Regions from separate parts of the Nocardia sp. NPDC057663 genome, predicted to be linked through region 2. Evidence: riboswitches for the same ligand, from Rfam matches in the RefSeq annotation. Region 2 holds a riboswitch; the other holds the start of a gene.

Region 1 (4,505 bases), on a different contig from region 2:
TTCCTCTTCCAGAGCGACGAATTCGGGCGCGGTGATCGTGGACAACCCGCGCGGCCGCGGCAGGTCGATGCGTAGTTCGTGGCGCACGGTGGCCGGGCGCGCCGACAGTACGATCACACGGTCCGACAGGTACACCGCCTCACGGACATCGTGGGTGATCATCAGGACCATCCAGCGGTAGCGCTGCCAGACCTCCTGTAACCACGACTGCATCTCGGTGCGGGTCAGTGAGTCGAGTGCACCGAAGGGTTCGTCGAGCAGCAGCAGTTCGCGCTCCTGAACGACGGTCCGCAGCAGTGCCGCCCGCTGTCGCATCCCGCCCGAGAGTTGGAACGGGCGGGCGTCCTCGAAACCGGACAGGCCGAAGACCGGGAACAGTTCGCGGGCGCGGCGCCGGGCCTCCGATTTCGGGACACCCTGGACGCGCAAGCCGAGGATGGTGTTGTCGAGGACGGTTCGCCAGGGGAACAGCAGGTCCTTCTGCGGCATGTAGGCGCAGTGCGATGCGGTGTCCTCGCCGTCGGCCGCGCGGAAGCCGACGCTGCCGGAGTCGGGGGATTCGAGTCCGGCCAGCATGTTGAACACGGTGCTCTTGCCGCAACCGCTCGGCCCGATGACGGTGACGAACTCGCCCGATCGGACGGTGAACGACACCCCGCCCAGCACTTCGAGGTCCGGGCTGCGCCGACCGGGCTGCGGAAACGACTTGGTGAGATGGTCGACGACGATTCGGTCGTCCCCGGCGTCAGTCACGTCGGCTCCTGTTCTGCGCGCGCGACCACGGCGCGACGAGGCGTTCGATCGCGAACGTCGACAGGTACAGCGCGATACTCAGCAGCGCCGTGACCAGCACCGCCGCCAATACCAGGTCGGTGCGGAACGAATTCTTCTGCAGGCTCATGTAGATGCCGAGACCGACGCTCGCGCCGACATACTCGGCGAACACCGCGCCGACGACCGCGTAGGTGATCGCGATCCGCAACGCCGTGAAGAACCGCGGCAGTGCGGACGGCAGCCGCACATAACGGAACTCCTGCACCCGGGAGGCGCCCATGCTCCGCAGCAGTGCGCCCGCGTCACGGTCGGCCGCGGCGAATCCCTCGATCAGGCCGATGGCCATGGGGAAGAAGGTGACCAGCGCGACCACCAAGATCTTCGGCAGGAGACCGAACCCGAACCAGATGATCATCAGCGGTGCGATCGCGACGATCGGTACGGTCTGCGACGCGACGAACAGCGGCACCAACGCACGCCGCAGCCAGGGCGAGAAGTCCACAACCACCGCCAGCACCCACGCCAGAGTCAGCGACACCGCGAACCCGACCAGCGTCACCTGCAAGGTGGCGGCCGCATGGGAGCTGATCTCGTCCCGGTGCGCCCACCCCTGCTGGACGACCCGCAGCGGTGACGGCAGCACCTGCGGACGGACACCACTGATCGTGACGTAGACCTGCCAGATCGCGCCGAGCGCCGCCACCGTGACGAACGACGGCACCGCCCACCGGATCCCGGCCCAGCGAGCCGTCCCGCCGTCGCCGCCGGCGGGGGTCAGCGGTGGCGCGGCTACGGACGGCTCACGGGTTGGCGAGGTACTCATTGGTGAAATAGGTCGACCAGTCGGGTTCGGTGGTCAGCGGCTTTCCATCGGGGCCGGTCAGCAGACCGCCCCGGTACAGGAAGCCGGAATTCGCCGACCACTGCTCCACCGTCTGGGTGCCCACCTTGCCCGCGGCGTTCTTCATGAACTGCTCGGCCAGCATGCGCTGGCTCTCGAAGACCAGCTTCTCGTCGTTGAACGCGCCCGGATTGGCGTCGATGAGATCCTGGGCCGCCGCGTCCGGGTTCTCCGCGGCGAACTGGTAGCCGCGTTGCAGCGCCTGCACGAATTTCGCGGCGCGGTCCGGGTTCTGGGCCAGCCAGCCCTCGTTGGCGTCGACCACGATCGCGTAGGCGTCCGGGAAACCGAAGTCCGTGTACCGGAAGTAGCGCATCGGGGTGCCGTGGTGTTCGGCCTCGATCCCTTCCCACGCCAGATACGAGACGGTGAAGTCGGCCTTGCCGGAGTAGACCGCTTCGTAGGCCGACGAACCCAGCACCACCGAGGTGAATTCGCCGGTGCCACCGTCATTGCGGATGACCTGCTGGAGTGCCTCCCGCTCGCCCGGGTCGCCGAAACCGGCGTAGGTCTTGCCGTCGAGGTCCTTCGGCCTCGCGAGGTCGGCGCGATCGGCGCGCACGCCGATGCCCGTCGCCCAGTGCTGCAACGGGGCGAGCACCGACTTCACCTGCGCACCCGACGCGCGGGCGAAGGTCGACGAATTGTGGGTACTGATCCCGAATTCCGCGTTTCCGGCATCGATCACCGTGTCGACGGAGGTGTTGTTGTACGGCAGGACCTGCACATCCAGACCGGCGTCGGCGAAGTAGCCGCGCTGCAACGCGACGTAGAGCCCGACGTGGTTGGTATTCGGCGTCCAGTCCAGCGCGAACCGGATGGTGTGCTCGGAGCCGCCGCCCGAACCGCAGGCGGTGAGCAGCGACAGGGTCGCGACGGTGGTTGCCATGACCGCGAGCGCGCGGCGAAGACGCCCGCTCATGCGGCAGGCCAGGGCTGCGGATGCAGGGCAGTGTCCCAGAACATCAACTCGTAGCGCACGGCGACGATGAACGCCTTCTCCATCGCCGTCCGTTCCTGCTCGCTCGCCGACTCGGCAGCGGCGTCGACCAGCGTTCGAGCCGTGGCCGCGGCCTGCTGGAACTCCGCGGCGCCGTAGGTGGTGACCCACTGGGCGTACGGGTGTGTGGGGTCGGCGGCGATCACCTTCGCGGCGCTCCCCGCGAGGTCGCGTCCGACCTCGGCATAGATCCAGAAACAGGGCAGCGCGGCCGCCGCGGCGACGGCGTAGGACTCGGTCGCGGCGGCGGCGATCAGGTAGGAGACATAGGCCAGGCAGGTCTGCGAATACTCTGGCTCGCCCTGCCTCGGGGGCAGCGCGCCACCGGTGAGCAGCTGGTCGTGCATGGCCGACTCGACAGCGGCGGCGTTCGCGGACGAGGTCGCCCAGAAGGCCGCGGTCTGCGGGTCCGGCGACTTGGCGGCGAGAATCGCCAGCGCCTTCGAGTACCCGGTGAGATACAGCGAGTCCTGTTCGATGTAGGTGCGGAACACCTCGAGCGGCAATGTGCCCTCGCCGAGGTGGCGCAGGAATTCCAGCTCGTCGATCGCGCTCCGCAGGACCTTGGTCCGGTCCCAGAGGTGATCGGTGAACAGGCCGGTATTTGTGGTGTGGGCGCGCAACACCGTGACATCCCTTCGTCAGCATTACCTGAACAGGTTCAGCGGGTCTGTTCTCAGCCTCGCGGTCGCGAGGCACCCCGTGTCAGAACTCGTCCGACACTAGCAGCGAGCGCCGACACGCGGGCTATGCCCGGTTCCGTGCGGAGCCCCAGACACGGTGGTAGGTGTTCGGCGGCGGACCGGCACCCGGTAACTTGCCTGCCAAGGACCTGTCTTCCGCGCCCCTCGAACCGCCGAACGAAGAGAGCTGATCAATGTCGACCTCGACCGCGCGTGCACACATCGGTGTCACGGGCCTGGCCGTGATGGGCAGCAATATTGCCCGCAACTTCGCCAAGCACGGCTACACCGTCGCACTGCACAACCGTTCCGTGGCAAAAACCGACGCGTTGCTCGCCGAGCACGGCGGTGACGGCGATTTCGTCCGTACCGAGACCGTCGAGGAGTTCGTCGCGGCGCTGGAGAAGCCGCGGCGAGTGCTGATCATGGTCAAGGCGGGCGAGGCGACCGACACCGTCATCGAGGAGCTGGCCGCCGCGATGGAGCCGGGCGACATCATCATCGACGGCGGCAACGCCCTCTATACCGACACCATCCGTCGCGAGGCCGCCCTGCGCGAGCGCGGCCTGAACTTCGTCGGGGCGGGCATCTCCGGTGGCGAGGAGGGCGCACTCAACGGTCCCGCGATCATGCCGGGCGGACCGAAGGAGTCCTACGAGTCGCTCGGCCCGCTGCTGGAGTCGATCGCGGCACAGGTCGACGGCACCCCGTGCTGCACCCACATCGGCCCCGACGGTTCCGGGCACTTCGTCAAGATGGTGCACAACGGCATCGAATACGCCGATATGCAGTTGATCGGCGAGGCCTACCACCTGTTCCGTGACGCGCTCGGTTTCGACGCCGGGCAGATCGCGGAGGTGTTCACCCAGTGGAACTCCGGGGACCTGGAGAGCTACCTGGTCGAGATCACCGCCGAGGTGCTCGCGCAGGTCGACGCGAAGACCGGCAAGCCGCTGGTCGACGTCATCGTCGACGCGGCCGAGCAGAAGGGCACCGGCCGCTGGACGGTCAAGTCCGCGCTCGATCTCGGCGTGCCGGTGACCGGCATCGCGGAGGCGGTCTTCGCCAGGGCGCTGTCCGGTTCCCGTGCCCAGCGCAAAGCCGCGGTGGGTCTGGCGTCGGGCATACTCGCCGACAAGCCCACCGA
Region 2 (4,505 bases):
GTTGCTGATGATCCTGTGTGGCGCGATCGGCGCCACCGTGCACTCGCATATGAAATCGGGCGGATTCGTCACCGGCGATCTCGATTCGGTACAGGCGAGCCAGTACCTGAGCGAGCATTTCCCCGGCTCCGAGCCGAACTACGTCCTGCTCGTCACCGCCGAGGACGGCGCCGATTCGCCGGCGGCGCGCGCCGCTGCCGATGCCGCGATCGCCCAGCTGCGGTCGCATCCCGACATCGTCAGCGGTGTGCAGTCGTACTGGACCTCGCGTCCCGACCTGAAGCAGGCCCTGCGCAGCGAGGACGGCAAGCGGGCGCTCATCCTGGCCAGCATCGAGGGCGATGACGCCGAGCTGCCGGTCCGCGCGAGCAAGCTCAGCGAGGAAGTGCAGGTCGAGGGCGGGCCGGTGACGATCGAGGCGGGCGGTCTGGCCGCTTCGTTCTCCGATATCAACACCCAGATCAGCAAGGATCTGGTGATCGCCGAGGCCGTCGCCATCCCGATCACGGGTCTGCTGCTGGCTCTGGTGTTCGGCAGCGCCGTCGCCGCGGCACTACCCATCGCGATCGGCCTGTTCGCCATCGCGGCGGCGCTGGGCATCCTGCGGGTACTCACCGCGGTCACCGATGTGTCGATCTTCGCGCTGAACATGACCACCGCGCTCGGGCTGGCGCTGGCGATCGACTACAGCCTGTTCATCGTCAGCCGCTACCGCGAGGAACTGACCGCGGGCGCCTCCCCGACCGACGCCGTGATCCGGTCGATCCGCACCGCGGGCCGGACGGTCGTCTACTCGGCGCTGGTCGTCGCGCTGTCGCTGTCGGCGCTGCTGGTGTTCCCGCAGTACTTCTTCAAGTCGTTCGCCTACGCGGGCATCGCGGTCGTCGCCGCGGCCACCGCCGCCGCCGTGATCGTGCTGCCCGCACTGCTCATCCTGGTCGGCCCCCGCATCGATGCGCTCGACCTGCGAGCGCCGCTGCGCAAGCTGTTCCGGCGGGCGCCGCGCGCGGCGAAACAGCCGCAGCAGACATTCTGGTACCGCCTGGTCACCGCCGTGATGAAGCGGCCGCTGCCCATCGCGCTGGTCACGACCGCGTTCCTGCTGCTGCTCGGCTCGCCGTTCCTCGGCGTCCAGTTCGGCTACCCCGACGACCGCTCGCTGCCCACCGGGGTGGCCAGTCGCGAGGTCGGTGACGTGCTGCGCACCGAATTCGACGCCGACATGGCGTCGAGCGCGACCATCGTGCTGCCCGAGTTCCGTGGCACCCCCGCCGACCTGGACGGCTACGCCCGCGAGCTGTCCAAGGTGCCCGATGTGCCCGCCGTGCTCAGCAGCGCGGCCGTCTACCGCAACGGGCTGCGGGTGGCCGCCGGTGTTCCCGAGATGTCGGACGCGTCGGCGGGCGCGTACCTGACGGTCGCGACCACGCTCGACCCGTACTCCGACGCGGGCCGTGACCAGCTCGACGCGGTGCGCGCCGTCCCCGCTCCGTCCGATGCCCTGGTCACCGGCCCGGCCGCCCTCAACCAGGACTCGGTCACCGCGATCACCGGCAAGCTGCCGCTGGCCGGCGCGCTGATCGCGCTCACCACGCTGGTGCTGTTGTTCCTGTTCACCGGCAGTGTGGTGCTGCCGGTGAAGGCACTGGCCCTGAACATCCTGTCGCTGGCGGCGACCTTCGGCGCGATGGTCTGGATCTTCCAGGAGGGGAACCTGTCGGGGCTGCTCGGTTTCACCTCCACCGGCACCCTCAACCTGGCCATGCCCATCCTCATGTTCAGCCTGGCGTTCGGCGCTTCGATGGACTACGAGGTGTTCCTGCTCTCGCGGATCCGCGAGGAATGGCTGGCCGGGCCCAAGACGAACGAGGGCAACACCGAAGCCGTCGCCATGGGCGTCGCCCGCACCGGCCGCATCTTCACCGCCGCCGCGCTGCTGATGAGCATCGTGTTCCTCGGCGTGGCGACCTCCGGCGTGTCGATGATGAAGCTGTTCGGCCTCGGCTGCGCGCTGGCCGTGATCAGCGACGCCACCGTCATCCGCGGACTGCTCGCACCGGCGCTGATGCGGATGATGGGTCGGTGGAATTGGTGGGCGCCCAAGCCGCTGGTGTTGCTGCACAACAAGTTCGGTCTGCGCGAGGCCGACGAACCCGCGGTCGAGGCCGTGCCCGACCGGGCCGACAAGCCCGTCCTCGAACCGGCCTCGGTCTGAGCTGTTCGCGGCCCGTCCCGGACTTCCCGGGCGGGTCGCGAACCACGCCGGGTATCGTCGGCCTCGAAAAATTTCACACGCCAACGGGGGCTCGCACCAGCGGGCTGAGAGGACGGCTAGCCCATTCGAATAGGGCGCTCAGGGCCGTCGACCGTTTGAACCTGACCGGGTAATGCCGGCGTAGGGAGGAAACACCATGGGCACAGCCACGTCTTCGAACGGGAGCACCGCTCCGGTCGACACCGTCACCACCGGTCCGATCCAGGGCAGCGTCAAGCACTACCAAGAGGTCGACGGCCTGCGCATTCCGGTGCGCCGGATCAACCTCACCAACGGCGACCACTTCGACGTCTTCGACACCTCCGGCCCGTACACCGACGACAACGCGGTGATCGACCTCGAGGCCGGTCTGCCGAAGCTGCGCGACGAGTGGGACAAGCCCGCCGTCGACGGTCCGCCCACCCAGCTCGCCTGGGCGCGCCAGGGCATCATCACCTCGGAGATGCGCTTCATCGCCGCGCGCGAGGGTGTCTCGCCGGAGCTGGTGCGTGACGAGGTCGCCGCCGGCCGCGCGGTGATCCCGGCCAACCACAAGCACCCGGAGCTGGAGCCGACCATCATCGGCAAGAAGTTCCTGGTGAAGATCAACGCGAACATCGGCAACTCCGCGGTGTCGTCGTCGATCGCCGAAGAGGTCGAGAAGATGGTGTGGGCCTCGCGCTGGGGCGCCGACACCATCATGGATCTGTCGACCGGCAAGAACATCCACGAGACTCGCGAGTGGATCCTGCGCAACTCCCCGGTCCCGATCGGCACCGTGCCGATCTACCAGGCGCTGGAGAAGGTGAACGGTGATCCCACCAAGCTCACCTGGGAGATGTACCGCGACACCGTGATCGAGCAGTGCGAGCAGGGTGTGGACTACATGACCGTGCACGCGGGCGTGCTGCTGCGCTACATCCCGCTGACCGCCAAGCGCGTCACCGGCATCGTCTCGCGCGGTGGCTCGATCATGGCCGCGTGGTGTCTGGCCCATCACCAGGAATCGTTCCTGTACACGCACTTCCGTGAGCTCTGCGAGATCCTCGCGAAGTACGACGTCACCTTCTCCCTCGGCGACGGCCTGCGTCCCGGCTCGATCGCCGACGCCAACGACGAGGCCCAGTTCGCCGAACTGCGCACCCTCGGCGAGCTCACCAAGATCGCGAAATCCTATGGCGTGCAGGTGATGATCGAAGGCCCCGGCCACGTGCCGATGCACAAGATCGTCGAGAACGTGAAGCTCGAGGAAGAGCTGTGCGAGGAGGCGCCGTTCTACACCCTCGGCCCGCTGGCCACCGATATCGCGCCCGCCTATGACCACATCACCTCGGCCATCGGCGCCGCGATCATCGCCCAGGCCGGTACCGCGATGCTCTGCTACGTCACCCCCAAGGAGCACCTCGGCCTGCCCAACCGCGACGACGTCAAGGTCGGCGTGATCACCTACAAGATCGCCGCCCACGCCGCCGACCTCGCCAAGGGCCACCCGCACGCCCAGGACCGCGACAACGAATTGTCTAAGGCCCGTTTCGAATTCCGCTGGCACGACCAGTTCGCGCTCTCGCTCGACCCGGACACCGCCCGCGAATACCACGACGAGACCCTGCCCGCGGAACCCGCCAAGACCGCCCACTTCTGCTCCATGTGCGGCCCGAAGTTCTGCTCCATGCGTATCTCCGCCGACGTGCGCGAATACGCCGAAAAGCAGGGCCTCACCGACGTCGCCGCCATCGAAGCGGGCATGGCCGAGAAGTCGGCCGAGTTCGCCGACCAGGGCAACAAGGTCTACCTGCCCGTCGTCTCCTGACCGAACGGAGCCGAGCCCCCGACGTCCACCCCTGGATTTCGGGGGCTTTCCCTACTCCGGGCGATCAGTAGGGTGCTGGCATGTCTGCTCGCACGAAACGCATCGTCGCCGGGGCCGTCGCGGCCGCCGCCCTGTCTCTCTCCGCACCGCTCGGTACCGCTGCGGCGGCCTCGCCGCTGCCGGTCGCCGATTCCGGTTCGTCGTCCATCGGCTGCACGTCGACCGATATCAATCCCTGCCCCATCCGCCCGCTGCTCGACCTGCTCAGCGCGCTGACCAGTGGCTCCGCCGGAGGCGGCAACTAACCGCGAATCCCCTGCGGTAGCGTCGGCGATATGGCCGATGCGTTCTATCTCCCCGACCCGGCGGACCCGAACCGGTTCGAGTCGACCGAGCTCACCCGCGGCCCCTGGTCGCCGGACGCGCAGCACGCGGGGCCGC

The links. Region 2 has a riboswitch for thiamine pyrophosphate ahead of thiC (phosphomethylpyrimidine synthase ThiC). Riboswitches for the same ligand answer to the same signal wherever they lie in the genome.
Region 1: it holds a riboswitch for thiamine pyrophosphate, as region 2 does, so the genes downstream of both, ACFVAV_RS18790 (TenA family protein) here and thiC (phosphomethylpyrimidine synthase ThiC) in region 2, are expected to answer to the same signal.

What each region holds. Positions count from the first base shown of each region.
Region 1 is NZ_JBHVHX010000007.1:280,364-284,868, forward strand. Features, by position in the region: gene ACFVAV_RS18775 (ABC transporter ATP-binding protein) at 1-753, opposite strand, end outside; gene ACFVAV_RS18780 (ABC transporter permease) at 746-1,597, opposite strand; gene ACFVAV_RS18785 (ABC transporter substrate-binding protein) at 1,575-2,597, opposite strand; gene ACFVAV_RS18790 (TenA family protein) at 2,594-3,301, opposite strand; TPP riboswitch at 3,292-3,388, opposite strand; gene gndA (NADP-dependent phosphogluconate dehydrogenase) at 3,553-4,505, shown strand, end outside.
Region 2 is NZ_JBHVHX010000001.1:846,321-850,825, forward strand. Features, by position in the region: gene ACFVAV_RS03955 (MMPL family transporter) at 1-2,215, shown strand, start outside; TPP riboswitch at 2,289-2,419, shown strand; gene thiC (phosphomethylpyrimidine synthase ThiC) at 2,412-4,064, shown strand; gene ACFVAV_RS03965 (hypothetical protein) at 4,145-4,369, shown strand; gene ACFVAV_RS03970 (thioesterase family protein) at 4,400-4,505, shown strand, end outside.